2 linked regions of the Salinivibrio kushneri genome follow. The protein of the gene in region 1 interacts with the protein of each later gene in a pairwise test. Links are inferred from orthologs where the notes say so. Each region holds a gene or a part of one and is shown in the gene's direction. Other genes may lie near its edges.

Evidence for each region.
Region 2: the proteins of rbsB (region 1) and ileS interact in binary tests that used the Escherichia coli proteins (3 or more experiments, as listed by UniProt). The link is inferred for Salinivibrio kushneri from one-to-one orthologs.

What each region holds. Positions count from the first base shown.
Region 1 is NZ_CP114588.1:1,756,291-1,759,578, reverse strand. Bases 324-3,288 are described here. They hold rbsB (ribose ABC transporter substrate-binding protein RbsB), read left to right. Parts: upstream 324-1,341; coding sequence 1,342-2,235; downstream 2,236-3,288. Other genes in these bases: N8M53_RS08270 (substrate-binding domain-containing protein), read left to right, coding at 3,282-3,288; rbsK (ribokinase), read left to right, coding at 2,318-3,247; rbsC (ribose ABC transporter permease), read left to right, coding at 324-1,199. In the rest of the region: ribose ABC transporter ATP-binding protein RbsA, read left to right, coding at 1-213; more of rbsC, read left to right, coding at 210-323. UniProt on the Escherichia coli protein: Part of the ABC transporter complex RbsABC involved in ribose import. Binds ribose. Also serves as the primary chemoreceptor for chemotaxis.
Region 2 is NZ_CP114588.1:2,301,502-2,305,229, reverse strand. What follows is about bases 31-3,435. They hold ileS (isoleucine--tRNA ligase), read left to right. Parts: upstream 31-409; coding sequence 410-3,235; downstream 3,236-3,435. Other genes in these bases: lspA (signal peptidase II), read left to right, coding at 3,235-3,435; ribF (bifunctional riboflavin kinase/FAD synthetase), read left to right, coding at 31-379. In the rest of the region: more of ribF, read left to right, coding at 1-30; more of lspA, read left to right, coding at 3,436-3,728. UniProt on the Escherichia coli protein: Catalyzes the attachment of isoleucine to tRNA(Ile). As IleRS can inadvertently accommodate and process structurally similar amino acids such as valine, to avoid such errors it has two additional distinct tRNA(Ile)-dependent editing activities.

The sequences.
Region 1 (3,288 bases):
AAAGAGATTTATCAGCTAATTAACCAATTTAAAGCCGAGGGCATGAGCATCATCTTGGTGTCGTCAGAAATGCCCGAAGTACTCGGCATGAGCGACCGCATCTTAGTGATGCACGAAGGCCGCGTATGCGGTGAGTTTGATGCCAAAGACGCTAACCAAGAAACCCTGCTTGCCTGTGCGGTAGGCAAAGATGCCAATGAGGATGCAGCATGAGCGAGAATGCAATGAATAAGTCCCAGCCGTCAGAAGATGGACGCAAGCCCCTGTTCAGCAAAGCGTGGTTGATTGAGCAAAAATCGCTCATTGCCTTGTTGGTGCTGATCGTGGTGATGTCATTTTTAAACAGCAACTTTTTCATGGTCGACAACCTGCTTAACATCCTACGTCAAACCTCGGTGAACGCCATTATTGCCGTGGGGATGACATTGGTGATTTTAACCGCGGGTATCGACCTGAGTGTTGGCTCGGTGTTGGCGCTGTGCGGCGCGTTTGCCGCGAGTTTGATTGCGGTTGAGGTGCCCGTGTTAGTGGCGGTACCTACCGCCTTGTTTGCAGGCGCGGCGATTGGCGCCATGACTGGCGTCGTGGTGGCCAAAGGCAAGGTGCAGGCATTTATCGCCACCTTGGTAGCCATGACCCTCTATCGCGGTGTCACCATGGTGTATACCGATGGTCGCCCCATCTCAACGGGCTTTACTGATACCGCCGATGCGTTTGCCTGGTTTGGTACCGGCTACCTGTTGGGCATTCCCGTCCCCGTGTGGCTGATGGCAATTGTGTTTATCGGTGCTTGGTATCTGCTTAATCACACCCGTTTTGGCCGTTATATTTACGCACTCGGTGGTAATGAATCGGCGGCGCGGTTGTCGGGCATTAATGTCGATCGAATCAAGGTGGGCGTGTATAGCCTATGTGGCATGCTCGCGGCGCTGGCAGGGATCATCGTTACCTCGCGCCTGTCCTCTGGACAACCGACTGCCGGTACTGGCTATGAGCTTGATGCGATTGCGGCTGTGGTGCTGGGCGGCACCAGCCTGATGGGCGGTAAAGGCAAGATCATGGGCACATTGATTGGGGCGCTGATTATCGGCTTTTTGAACAACGCCCTTAACCTGCTGGACGTATCGTCTTACTACCAAATGATTGCCAAAGCGGTGGTGATTCTGCTCGCCGTGCTGGTTGATACCAAAAACAAATAGCTGTTTGAGACAAAGCTTTTTAAAACAGAGCTTATTGGGACAGGCACCTTTATTTCTCTTTAAGTTGGCGGGACAGACACTTTTATTTCTGTTGAATTAGCAAGTAAAAACAACACCCTACAAACACAAAAGGACTGAACGCATGAAAAAACTGACTACCTTGATTACCACTGCGCTTTTGTCGTCCACGCTGAGCATTAGTGCGCAAGCGGAAGATAGAATGGCAATCGTGGTTTCAACCTTAAACAACCCATTTTTTGTCACCATGAAAGAGGGTGCGGAGCAGAAAGCGCAAGATCTTGGTTATGAGCTCTTGGTGCTTGATTCGCAAAACGACGCCAGTAAAGAGTTGTCGAATGTGGAGGATTTAACCATCCGTGGCGTTAAAGCCATTTTGATTAATCCGACTGACTCTGACGCGGTCTCGAACGCCATTCGTATTGCAAATCGCGCGGACATCCCGGTTATCACCCTAGACCGTGGCGCGAGCCGTGGGGAAGTGGTGAGTCATATTGCTTCTGATAACGCTCAAGGCAGTAAAATGGCGGCGGAATACATCATCGGTAAAGTCGGTGAGCGTGCCAAAGTGATCCAACTTGAGGGTATTGCCGGCACGTCAGCCGCACGCGAGCGTGGTGAAGGCTTTATGGACGCCATCGAGGGTACCGACGTTGAGCTACTCGCCAGTCAGCCTGCGGATTTTGACCGCACCAAAGGTCTGAACGTGATGGAAAACCTGCTTGCCGCACACCCAGATGTGGAAGCGGTATTCGCCCAGAACGATGAAATGGCGTTTGGCGCATTGCGCGCGGTGCAGGCATCAGGCAAAGATGTCACCATTGTCGGTTTTGATGGCACCAAAGATGGCATTGCGGCCGTTGAACGTGGTCATCTGGCTGCGACCATTGCCCAGCAACCGGGTATGATTGGCGATCTGGGTGTCGAAACCGCGGATAAAGTGCTGAAAGGCGAGTCGGTAGACATCTACATTCCTGTGCCGCTGAAAGTGATCAGCCAAGAAACGATCGCTGAATAAGCCGTCAGGGAAACGTATAGTGAGCACCATCGGGTTCGCACTGGGTGGTGCTTTTTTGATTTAGAAACGGTAAGGAATAGTAATGAGCCGATTGGTTGTTCTTGGCAGCGTCAATGCTGACCATGTTTTACGTGTCCCTCACTTTCCGCGTCCGGGCGAGACATTACACGGCCACGATTATGCCGTAATTGCCGGCGGCAAAGGGGCCAATCAAGCGGTCGCGGCGGTGCGTTGCGGTGCCGATGTCGCGTTTATCGCCAGCGTGGGTGATGACGCATATGGACAAATTATTCGTCAATCTTACGCGCAAGAAGGGATGGATATCAGTGCGGTGAAGGTGCAGGCGAATACACCGACTGGGATTGCGATGATCCAAGTCACTGAGCAGGGCGAGAACAGTATTGCGCTCTCGGCAGAAGCCAATGCGGCTTTGACAGCAGAGGCCATCACCGCCGATCTCGACAAAATAGCCGAGGCTGACTACTTGCTGATGCAGTTAGAAACGCCGATGTGTGGTATCGAAAAGGCGGCGTTTCATGCCAAAGCGGCAAAAACTCACGTGGTGCTTAATCCCGCCCCAGCCGCACCGCTGAGCGACGTGCTTCTTGCCTCAGTCGATATTATTACCCCGAATGAAACAGAAGCCCAAAGCCTGACCGGTATCGAGGTAACTGATACTGCCAGTGCGCAAGCGGCTTCGGACGTGCTCCATGAAAAAGGGGTAGGGACTGTATTGATTACCCTCGGCAAACAAGGCGTGTGGCTGAGTGAAAAAGGCGAACAAGCGGGCCAGCTTATTCCTGGGTTCCGTGTCGATGCCGTCGATACCACTGCCGCTGGCGATACCTTTAATGGGGCATTGGTGACAGGACTGATAGAGGGACAGACACTTTATCAGGCGATTCGCTTTGCGCATGCCGCGGCGGCATTATCCGTGACCCAGCGTGGCGCGCAAACCTCGATTCCTTCTCGTTCAGATGTTGAGGCATTTTTGGCCCACCAAGATGCTTAATCCTTATTTCACCTTAGTCAGCGGAGCGCGATAAATGGCGA
Region 2 (3,728 bases), 550 kb from region 1 along the record:
CCCATACAGTATCTGTGGTCGAGTTGCCCATGGGCGCAAACTAGGACGAACCATTGGTTTTCCTACGGCGAATGTGTTGCTTAAGCGCCGGGTCTCGCCCGTTTCTGGCGTCTATGCGGTAACGGTGGCCATCAATGGGCAATCATTGCCTGGGGTGGCGAATGTAGGAAACCGCCCTACGGTCAACGGCACGCGCCAGCAACTCGAAGTGCACCTTTTTGATCACACGCTCGACTTATACGGCAAACAGCTTGAAGTGAGTTTGTTACATAAGTTGCGTGATGAAACCAAATTTGCGTCAGTTGACGCTTTGAAAATGCAAATTCAACGAGATGCATCAGCCGCGCGTGCGTGGCTGGCTGATGCCAATAATGTCTAGAGTGTAACCTCCATACGGAATCAATAATCAATGAGTGACTACAAAGATACCTTAAACCTGCCGGAAACCGCGTTTCCGATGCGAGGTAATCTTGCTAAGCGTGAGCCTGATATGCTCAAGCGTTGGTACGATGAAGATCTTTACGGTGCAATCCGTCAAGCGAAGAAAGGCAAAAAAACATTTATTTTGCACGACGGTCCTCCGTACGCGAACGGCAACATTCATATTGGTCACTCTGTTAATAAAATTCTCAAAGACATTATTATTAAATCGAAAACGCTGGCGGACTATGACGCACCGTACGTCCCTGGCTGGGACTGCCACGGTCTGCCTATCGAGTTGATGGTAGAGAAAAAAGTCGGCAAGCCAGGTCAGAAAATTTCTACCGCCGAGTTCCGTGAAAAGTGCCGCGAATATGCCGCCAAACAAGTGGAAGGCCAAAAAGCGGACTTTAAACGCCTTGGCGTGTTAGGTGAGTGGGATAAGCCTTACCTGACCATGGATTTTAATACCGAAGCCAATATTATCCGTGCATTGGGTAAAATTGCTGGTAATGGCCACCTACACAAAGGCTTCAAGCCTGTGCATTGGTGTACAGACTGTGGCTCGGCACTCGCTGAAGCCGAAGTTGAATACCAAGATAAGACATCACCGTCTATTGATGTGACTTTCCGAGCGGTTGATGAGCAAGCATTGGTCAACGTATTTACATTGGCGGGCGATCACCAAGGCGAAGGCCCAGTATCAGCGGTGATCTGGACCACGACCCCTTGGACTTTGCCTGCAAACCGAGCGGTTGCCGTTGCGGCGGACTTGGAATATGTATTGGTGCAGGTTGAAGGTGACCAGCCACAGCGCTTGATCCTTGCCGCAGAGCTGGCAAAAGATGTGATGGATCGCGCTGGCATTGAGCACTATCACAACCTTGGTTTCTGTAAAGGTGAAGCGCTAGAGCTTCAACGCGTGCAGCATCCTTTTTACGATTTTGATGTGCCAGTGATCCTGGGTGATCATGTCACCACCGAATCCGGTACGGGTGTGGTTCACACAGCGCCGGGCCATGGTCAAGAAGACTTTGTGGTGGGACAAAAATACGATCTCGAAGTGGCTAACCCAGTTGGCAGCAATGGTGTTTATCTGCCGGACACGCCACTGTTTGCCGGTCAACACGTGTTCAAAGCCAACGACAATGTGATTGAAGCGCTGAAAACACACGGAGCGTTGCTGCATCATCACGCTTATGAGCACAGCTACCCGCATTGCTGGCGCCACAAAACACCGATCATTTTCCGCGCGACGCCACAATGGTTTATTGCCATGGACAAAGCGGGTCTGCGTGACAAAGCGTTGCAAGAGATTAAGAACGTTGAGTGGATCCCGGACTGGGGACAAAGCCGCATTGAGTCGATGGTGGAAGGGCGTCCAGACTGGTGTATTTCTCGTCAGCGTACTTGGGGCGTACCCATCGCACTGTTCGTGCATAAAGAAACCTCCGAGCTACACCCGGATACGCTCAACCTGATTGAGCAGGTGGCTCAGCGTGTAGAAAAAGCCGGTATTCAAGCGTGGTGGGATCTCGATCTTAACGAACTGTTAGGCGATGACGCTGACCAGTACGAGAAAGTTTTGGACACCCTGGATGTGTGGTTTGATTCTGGTGCGACGCATTATGCCGTTGTGAATCAGCGTGATGAGTTTAACGGTCAAGAAGCCGATATGTACTTGGAAGGCTCGGATCAACACCGCGGCTGGTTCCAATCATCGCTGATGACGTCAGTGGCAATTAAAGGCCAAGCGCCTTACCGCCGCGTACTGACGCATGGCTTCACCGTTGATGGCAACGGTCGCAAAATGTCGAAGTCGCTGGGTAACACCATCATGCCGCAAGATGTGATGAACAAGCTTGGGGCTGACATTCTTCGCTTGTGGGTGGCATCAACTGATTACACTGGCGAAATTAGCGTGTCGGATGAAATTCTAAAACGCAGTGCCGATGCTTATCGTCGTATCCGCAATACCTCGCGTTTCTTGCTTGCTAACCTACACGGTTTTGATCCTAAAACTGACTTGGTTGCACCAGAAGACTTGGTGGCGGTTGATCGCTGGGCAGTGAGCCGCGCACTTGAGGCGCAACAAGAGATCACTGCTGCGTATGATGCGTGTAACTTCCACCAAGTGACGCAGCGTTTGATGCAGTTCTGCTCGATTGAAATGGGCTCGTTCTACCTCGATATCATCAAGGATCGCCAGTACACGGCCAAAGCAGGCAGCCATGCGCACCGCAGCTGTCAAACGGCGCTGTTCCACATCGTGGAAGCACTGGTACGCTGGATGGCACCGATTATGTCATTTACCGCCGATGAGATCTGGAATGAAATGCCGGGTGAGCGCAACCAGTTTGTCTTCACCGAAGTCTGGTACGACGGCTTATTTGACCTTGATCAGCAGGCTGTGCTCAACCAAGCGTTCTGGGCGAAACTGCTTAATGTGCGTGATGCGGTGAACAAGACCTTGGAGCAAGCACGTAACGAAAAAGTCATTGGCGGCTCGTTAGAAGCGGAAGTCACGCTCTATGCACCTGCTGATTTTGCCGAGAAGCTGCGCTTGATGGGTGATGAGCTTCGCTTTGTATTGCTGACCTCGAAAGCGACCGTGGTTGCCGGTGACGCGCCAGCGTCTGCCACGCAGACGGAGCTTGACGGTTTAGCCGTGGAAGTGGCGGCATCGAGTGCGGCTAAATGTGAGCGCTGTTGGCACCATGTTGCTGACGTCGGCACCATTGCAGGTCATGAAGAGATCTGTGGCCGCTGTGTGACCAATATTGCAGGAGAAGGCGAAAGCCGCCAATTTGCGTGATGCAGACTCTTTCCCTCTCGCAATCAGGTTGGCGCTGGCTTTGGCTGGCGCCGCTGGTCTTTGCACTTGATATCGGCAGTAAATGGCTAGTGATGCAAACCATGGAATATGGGTTTGCTCACCGCATCGAAGTATTGCCTTTCTTTAACCTAACGTATGTGCACAACCATGGCGCGGCGTTTAGTTTTTTAAGTGATGCGGGTGGCTGGCAACGCTGGCTGTTCAGTGTCATTGCGCTGGGTGTCAGCGGGCTATTGGCGTATTGGATGCGGCATACCCCGGCCAATAAACGCATGATCAATATCGCTTATGCCATGATCATTGGCGGGGCGCTAGGCAACCTGTTCGATCGCCTTGTTCATGGCTATGTGATTGACTTTCTTGATTTTTACCTCGGTAATTCGCACTGGCCAGCGTTTAACCTCGCCGACTCGGCGATTTGCGTGGGAGCGGCATTAATCATCTTGGATAGTTTTCGTCAAGGCCAGTCATC